Regions from separate parts of the Arthrobacter sp. UC242_113 genome, predicted to be linked through region 2. Evidence: riboswitches for the same ligand, from Rfam matches in the RefSeq annotation. Region 2 holds a riboswitch; each other region holds the start of a gene.
What was found. A riboswitch is a leader RNA that binds a small molecule or an ion and turns the genes downstream of it on or off. The one in region 2 is predicted to bind S-adenosylmethionine.
Positions count from the first base shown of each region.

Region 1: linked by a shared signal. The riboswitch ahead of ACHMXB_RS09320 (aminotransferase class V-fold PLP-dependent enzyme) and the one ahead of ACHMXB_RS02840 (homoserine O-acetyltransferase) in region 2 are both predicted to bind S-adenosylmethionine.
Region 3: linked by a shared signal. The riboswitch ahead of ACHMXB_RS15825 (DUF1737 domain-containing protein) and the one ahead of ACHMXB_RS02840 (homoserine O-acetyltransferase) in region 2 are both predicted to bind S-adenosylmethionine.

Region 1 covers NZ_CP171968.1:2,066,605-2,068,860, forward strand. Annotated here, with positions in the region: gene ACHMXB_RS09310 (ribosome small subunit-dependent GTPase A) at 1-30, shown strand, start outside; gene hisN (histidinol-phosphatase) at 97-909, shown strand; SAM riboswitch class IV at 1,090-1,203, shown strand; gene ACHMXB_RS09320 (aminotransferase class V-fold PLP-dependent enzyme) at 1,238-2,256, shown strand, end outside.
Region 2 covers NZ_CP171968.1:636,098-638,353, forward strand. Annotated here, with positions in the region: gene ACHMXB_RS02835 (VOC family protein) at 1-520, opposite strand, end outside; SAM riboswitch class IV at 819-934, shown strand; gene ACHMXB_RS02840 (homoserine O-acetyltransferase) at 1,040-2,146, shown strand.
Region 3 covers NZ_CP171968.1:3,463,569-3,465,824, forward strand. Annotated here, with positions in the region: gene ACHMXB_RS15820 (NtaA/DmoA family FMN-dependent monooxygenase) at 1-729, opposite strand, end outside; SAM riboswitch class IV at 936-1,050, shown strand; gene ACHMXB_RS15825 (DUF1737 domain-containing protein) at 1,064-1,372, shown strand; gene ACHMXB_RS15830 (rhodanese-like domain-containing protein) at 1,369-1,779, shown strand; gene ACHMXB_RS15835 (O-succinylhomoserine sulfhydrylase) at 1,781-2,256, shown strand, end outside.

The sequences.
Region 1 (2,256 bases), 1.4 Mb from region 2:
GAAACCAAGGAACTCGGCAGCGTGGGCTAGCCTCCCGCGGCGCAGGCAGGCGGCTGCCTCCCCGCCCCGCAGGGCCTTTGAGGGTAGTTTGGAACCATGACCCAACCCGCTTCAACCTACAATGATGACCTGCGTCTGGCCCATGTGTTGGCCGATTCCGTGGACGACCAGACCATGAGCCGGTTCAAAGCGCTGGACCTCAAGATCGAGACGAAGCCAGATCTGACGCCGGTCACCGATGCGGACAAGGCCGCCGAGGAGTCCATCCGCGGCCAGCTGTCCCGTTCCCGTCCCCGTGATGCCGTGCTCGGTGAGGAGTTCGGAAGTTCCGGCCACGGTTCCCGCCGCTGGATCATCGACCCCATCGACGGCACCAAAAACTTTGTCCGCGGCGTGCCGGTGTGGGCCACGCTGATCGCCCTCGTCGACGAGGGCGAACCCGTGGTCGGCGTGGTCAGCGCCCCTGCGCTGGGCAAGCGCTGGTGGGCGGCCAAAGGCGCGGGCGCCTACTCGGGCCGTTCCCTCGCGGCCGCCACGAGGCTCAAGGTATCCAATGTGTCCAGCCTCGCTGACGCCTCACTGTCCTACTCCAGCCTCGGCGGCTGGAAGGACCGCGGAAACCTCGATGAGTTCCTCCAGCTCACCGAGGAGGTTTGGCGCACCCGGGCCTTTGGCGATTTCTGGTCCTACTGCATGGTGGCCGAAGGGGCCGTGGACATCGCCTGCGAACCTGAGCTGAACCTGTACGACATGGCGGCGCTGGTGCCGATCGTGACCGAGGCAGGCGGCCGTTTCACCTCCCTCGAAGGCACCGACGGCCCATTCGGCGGCAATGCGCTGGCTACCAACTCGATCCTGCACTCGGAAGTCCTGAAGCGCCTGAACCCGCAGCTGGACGATTTGCTCTAGTTCCGTCCCACCGCGCCTGCCGCCTCTATCGCTGAATATTACGACGGCGGATGTCCCCTTCCGGGGGCGTTCGCCGTCGATTATTCGGCCTCGGGCCCGATATCCGGGCTACGTAATAATCCGCTTAACATTCCGGACAGGCTTTTTCATCGCCCGTCCGGATGTCCTAGTCTCGTAACAGGTCACGAGTGCCAGCGCTAAACCCCGGTTAGCTGGCCGGCAACCCTCCATTCGCGGTGGGGTGCCCCGGGTGACGACCAGGCCGATCCGGAACGGACCCGGCAAGCGCGGATCCCCGTCACACGGGGTCCTTTCTCAGTGAGGTCCCATGACGACTGCAATCATTTCTTCCACCACCGGCTCAGACGTGCTGGACGGCCGATTTGCCGCCGCCGGCCGTCCCCTGGCAGCCGTCACCGGCGCAGAAATCCAGGCTCCGCTGATCCAGGGCGGCCACGTCCGCTACGCCAACCTCGATTACGGCGCCTCCGCGCCTGCGCTGTCAGTGGTTTCCGCGTACCTCAACGAGATCCTGCCGTACTACGCGAGCGTGCACCGCGGCGCCGGCTATGCCTCGCAGATCAGCACCTCCGTGTACGAGAACTCGCGGAGCATCGTGCGGGAGTTCGTGGGCGGCCGCGCCGACGACGCCGTCATCTTCACCCGGAACACCACCGACTCCCTCAACCTCTTGGCCGGCTGCCTGCCCGTGGAGGACCACCACCACACCGGCGAAGTGCTGTACCTGGACATCGAGCACCACGCCAACCTGCTGCCCTGGCAGGGCGTGCCGCACCGCAGCGTGGTGGCATCGGAGACGCTGGAAGACACCATCGCCAGCCTGCGCGCCGAACTGGAACACGGCGATGTCAGCCTCCTCGCCGTGACCGGCGCGTCCAACGTCACCGGCGAAATCCTGCCCATCCGGCGCCTCGCTGCGCTTGCCCACGAATTCGGCGCCCGGATCGTGGTGGACGCCGCGCAGCTCGCACCGCACCGCCGCGTCAACATCGCCGCGGACGACGTCGACTACCTCGCTTTCTCCGGCCACAAGCTCTACGCCCCCTTCGGGGCCGGCGTCCTGATCGGCCGCCCCGACTGGCTCGACGCCGGCACCCCCCACCTCGCCGGCGGCGGCGCCGTCAGCGAGGCCCGGCTCGACGGCGTCAGCTGGGCCACCGGCCCTGCCCGCCACGAGGGCGGCTCACCCAACGTGCTCGGCGCGGCCACGCTGGCCCGGGCAACCCAGGTGATCGCTGCCCTTGATCCACAGGGCTGGCACGCCCATGAGGCCGCCATCCGGTCCTTCCTCGTCGAGGGGCTGCGCAAAATCGACGGTGTCACCGT
Region 2 (2,256 bases):
GCCACTCGGTCACGCGCTCGGCAGAGCCCGCGATCGTGAGGCTGGACATCTTCACATTGCTGTCATAGGCGTTGGACGGGTGCAGTTCCGCATCGCCCTCCCACTTCAGCATGTACGGGACCTGCGGGTCCGCGATCAGTCCCAGGATGCCGATCTGCTTCCAGACAAGCTCCCGTCCGTCGGGGAACTTGCGGTTGCCGTTGACCGCGGAGCGGCCCAGGCGTTCCTCGAAGGGGGCCAGGTCGTCAACTTCGACGCACCAGCCCATCCAGCCGCCGCCCGCGGCGGACCGGGCCCGGACGGCCTGGCCGAACGGTGCCTTGTCCGACGCCGGGTGGTCCAGGACCTCAACAACCTCGAGGTACTTGTGTCCGGCCAAGGGAATGATCATGTTCCGGGTCCCAAACCGGGGGTGCACCCCGCCCTTTACGGCTTCGACGCCGAGGGCAGAGGAGATACGTTCGGTGGTGGCCGCCAGGCCATCGTGTTCACAGGCGTAAGAGACGTGATCCATGCGCATGCCCTCATCTTGGCACTTTGTGAGGTGGCTCTCAGCTTAGGCCCACCTAACATTGCGAAAAGTCCATACTTTGACGAAGTTCTTCACAAAGCTGTGCGCTTAACAGTCCCATTCCGGCGCTGATCGCAGGTCATGAGTGCCAGCGAAGAAAGCCCCGGCTCGCTGGCCGGCAACCCTCCGGCCGCGGCTGAAAAGCGCTTTGTGGAGATGCTATGGAACCGGCCCGTGAGGGGCCGGGAGTCACACAGCCGTCACATTCTTAGCGCAGACGTCCGCCTGTTTCGTAAACTGGGCAACAGGTCATGAGTGCCAGCGACAGCCCCGGCTTGCTGGCCGGCAACCCTCCTTCCGCGGTGGGGTGCCCCGGGTGAAGACCTGGCCTGCCGGACAGCTGCCGGCGGGCAAGCGCGTAGAAGAGGTTTACCTGTGACGATTTCTGTCAGCACCGACGTACCCGCCGCCGCCCCAAAGGGCACCATTCCGGATGGCACTGTTCCAGACGGCCGGGTCCCCGATGGCATTGTTCCCGACGGGGCAAGCCAGCACAGCACTGTCCAGTACCTCAACATCGGCAGCCTGGAACTCGAGGCCGGGGGATTCCTGCCCGACGTGACCCTGGCCTACGAATGCTGGGGAACGCTGAATGAGGGCGGCTCCAACGCCATCCTCGTTCAGCATGCCCTCACCGGGGACACGCACGTGACCCGGGGCGGCACAGGGACTGAAGAGGGCTGGTGGGAACAGCTCGCCGGGCCCGGTGCGCCGGCGGACACCGACAGGTTCTTCGTCATTTCCATCAACATCCTGGGCGGCTGTTACGGATCCACGGGGCCGTCGTCGACCGCTCCGGACGGCAAGCCCTGGGGTTCACGCTTTCCGCTGGTGACGCTGAGGGACTCCACTGTGGCCGAGGCGCGGCTGGCTGACCGGCTCGGCATCCCCAGTTGGTACGCCGTGATGGGCGGCTCCATGGGCGGGGCACGCGCCCTCGAGTGGGCAGTCACTTTCCCGGAGCGGGTGCGCCGCTGCGGCGTGATCGCCGTCGGCGCCAGGAGCACTGCCGAACAAATCGCGTTCGCGCAGGCCCAGACGCTTGCCATCCGGCAGGACCGCCATTTCAACGGCGGCGACTACTACGGCGGACCGGAACCCGCGGATGGCCTGGCACTGGCACGGCGGATTGCACACATCACCTACCGGTCTGCCTACGAACTGGATTTCCGGTTCGGCAGAAACGCCCAGGCCGCTGAAGAGCCGCTGCAGGCCGATGCCCTGGCGGGCCGCGGCCGTTACCAGGTGGAGAGCTACCTCGACCACCAGGGCAACAAGCTGGTCCGGCGCTTCGACGCCAACAGCTACATCGCCCTGACGGAAACCCTCATGAGCCATGACGTCACCCGCGGGCGGGGGACGCTCAAAGAGGCCCTCGCCCGGACCACCGCTGATTTCTTCGTGGCCGCCGTGGAGTCGGACCGGCTGTACTTTCCCGCCCAGTCGCAGGAACTGGCAGAGTCGCTGCCCGGAAACGTGGATGTCCACATGATCGATTCGCCGATCGGCCACGACGGCTTCCTCACGGAGATCGGCCAGTTGAACGCCCAGCTCAGGGCACACCTCCTCAGCTGACCGGCAGCCCGGTCCAGGCGGCCGGGAGCCGGCTCACCGTGGCAACTCCAAAGCCATGCGTGTGCATTAATGCAGATGCGCCTTGCACTATTTGGCGTTGAGCTTGCTTC
Region 3 (2,256 bases), 1.8 Mb from region 2:
GCCGCGGGCCAGGGCGATCGCAACATCAGCGTTCGCCCCGGCGAAAGCCTTGCCCCGCGGGGATGCCCCGGCCTGCACCAGCACCGGTTCCTCCGGCAGCGGGGCCGTGTTCAGCGGTCCCCGGACCTTGAAGAACTCCCCTTCGTGGTGGATCGGCCGAACTTTGGTGTGGTCCGCGAAGACCCCTGCCCGGGTGTCCTCCCGGATGGCGTCCGGTTCCCAGCTGCGCCAGAGCTTCCGAACCACGTCCACGAACTCCTCGGCCTTCTCGTAGCGGAGGTCGTGCTCGATCTGCTGGTCCAGTCCATAGTTCTGCGCGGCAAGGTCGCTGCCGGAGGTCACCACATTCCAGCCCAGCTGCCCGTTGGAGAAGTGCTGCAGCGTGGCCAGCAGCCGGGCGGCGGTGAACGGCGGGTAGAAGGAGGCGCTTATGGTGGGCACGATGCCCAGGTGCTCCGTGGCGGAGAGCAGATACGGCACCAGGGCCAGCGGATCGTGCTTCGGCGCAAAGGACGCCTGCGCCAGGGAGACCTCCGCGCTGCCGCCGTAGGTGTCGGGGACGGTGAGGGAGTCCTCGATGATGAACAGGTCCAGCCCAGCCCGCTCGAATTCGCGGACCGCATGCTGGTAGGGAGCGGGCTTCCTCCAGTCGTAACCGATACCGTAGCCGGGCGTCCCCCATCCCTGGACCCCGAAGCCATGGCCCACAAACCATCCAAAGTGCAGCATGGGAGTCACTTTATTCGGGGGCGAATCATTCACTGCGGCCTGGTTTCATCCGGCGTTACGGCGGTTCATCTCCCGTAATTATCCTCCCGGCCACCGGCTTTGTAACCGCAACCCTGAACTGCCGTGACCGGCCCTGACCGAGTGCGTTACGGAAGATGACGACGGCGGCGGTGCGCCCCGCCGTCGTCGGTGTTACGTTTTTGGGGAGTAATGAGTACCGGCATTAAGCCCTGACTGGCCGGTCGGCAACCCTCCTTCCACGGCGGGGTGCCTCAGGTGAATACTCGGCATATCGACCACTTCGAGCTGCAAGCGTGAGAAAAGGAGATCCGTCGTGTCAGACGCCCCCGCCGTTGCAACGCTGCCGTCCCAGCAGGATAAACCCGAGGAAAAGCTGTCCTACCGCCTGATCACGGGGCCGGACGACCGTGCGTTCTGTGAGCGCATCTCGGCGGCCCTGGCCGAGGGGTACGTGCTGCACGGCAGCCCTGCCGCCACCTTCAACGGCACCGGCGTCATCGTGGCCCAGGCTCTTATCCTGCCCGCCGCCATCGCCACCGCAGATGCCGCAGTCGCTACCGCCGTTGACCGGTTGGACTCTGATGAGGACCTCGCCGAAGAAGCTTACGAGGGCCACGCATGAGCTACGCCGGAGACCTCACACCGCAGGACGCCTGGGCAAAGCTCGAACAGGGCGCCGTCCTGGTGGATGTCCGCACCGAGGGCGAATGGGCGCACATCGGTGTCCCGGACACTAACGCTACGGACAACGATCCCCTGTTTATCCAGTGGACCTTCCCCGGCGGCATTCCCAACCCGAACTTCGTCGAGCAGCTGAAGCAGCAGGCGCCGGAGGACACGGGCGTGGAGCTTGTTTTCCTGTGCCGCTCCGGCCAGCGCTCCATCGCGGCGGCAATCGCCGCCACCCAGGCGGGCTTCACCGCCTACAACGTCCTCGAAGGCTTCGAGGGCGAACCCGACCGCTACGGTGAGCGCACCGTGAACGGCTGGAAGAACCGCGGCCTGCCGACGAACCTGGGAAAGAACTAAGTTGACCTTTAATCACGACGCCGCCGGCTGGAGCCCCGATACCCAGGCCGTCCGCGGCGGGCTTGACCGCACCAATTTCCAAGAGACCACCGAGCCCGTTTTCCTGAACTCCGGGTTCGTCTACGAGTCCGCCGCCGCCGCGGAGCGGGCCTTCACCGGCGAGGACGAACGCTTCGTCTACTCGCGCTACGGCAACCCGTCCGTGGCCACCTTCCAGGAACGGCTCCGCCTGCTCGAAGGCACCGAGGCGTGCTTTGCGACGGCGTCCGGAATGTCCGCGGTGTTCACCGCCCTGGGCGCCCTGCTCGGGGCCGGGGACCGCGTGGTCGCCAGCCGTTCGCTGTTCGGCTCCTGCTTCGTGATCCTCAACGAAATCCTGCCGCGCTGGGGCGTGGAGACGGTGTTCGTGGACGGTCCGGACCTCGAGCAGTGGCGTGCGGCCCTCTCGGTGCCCACAACGGCCGTCTTCTTCGAGTC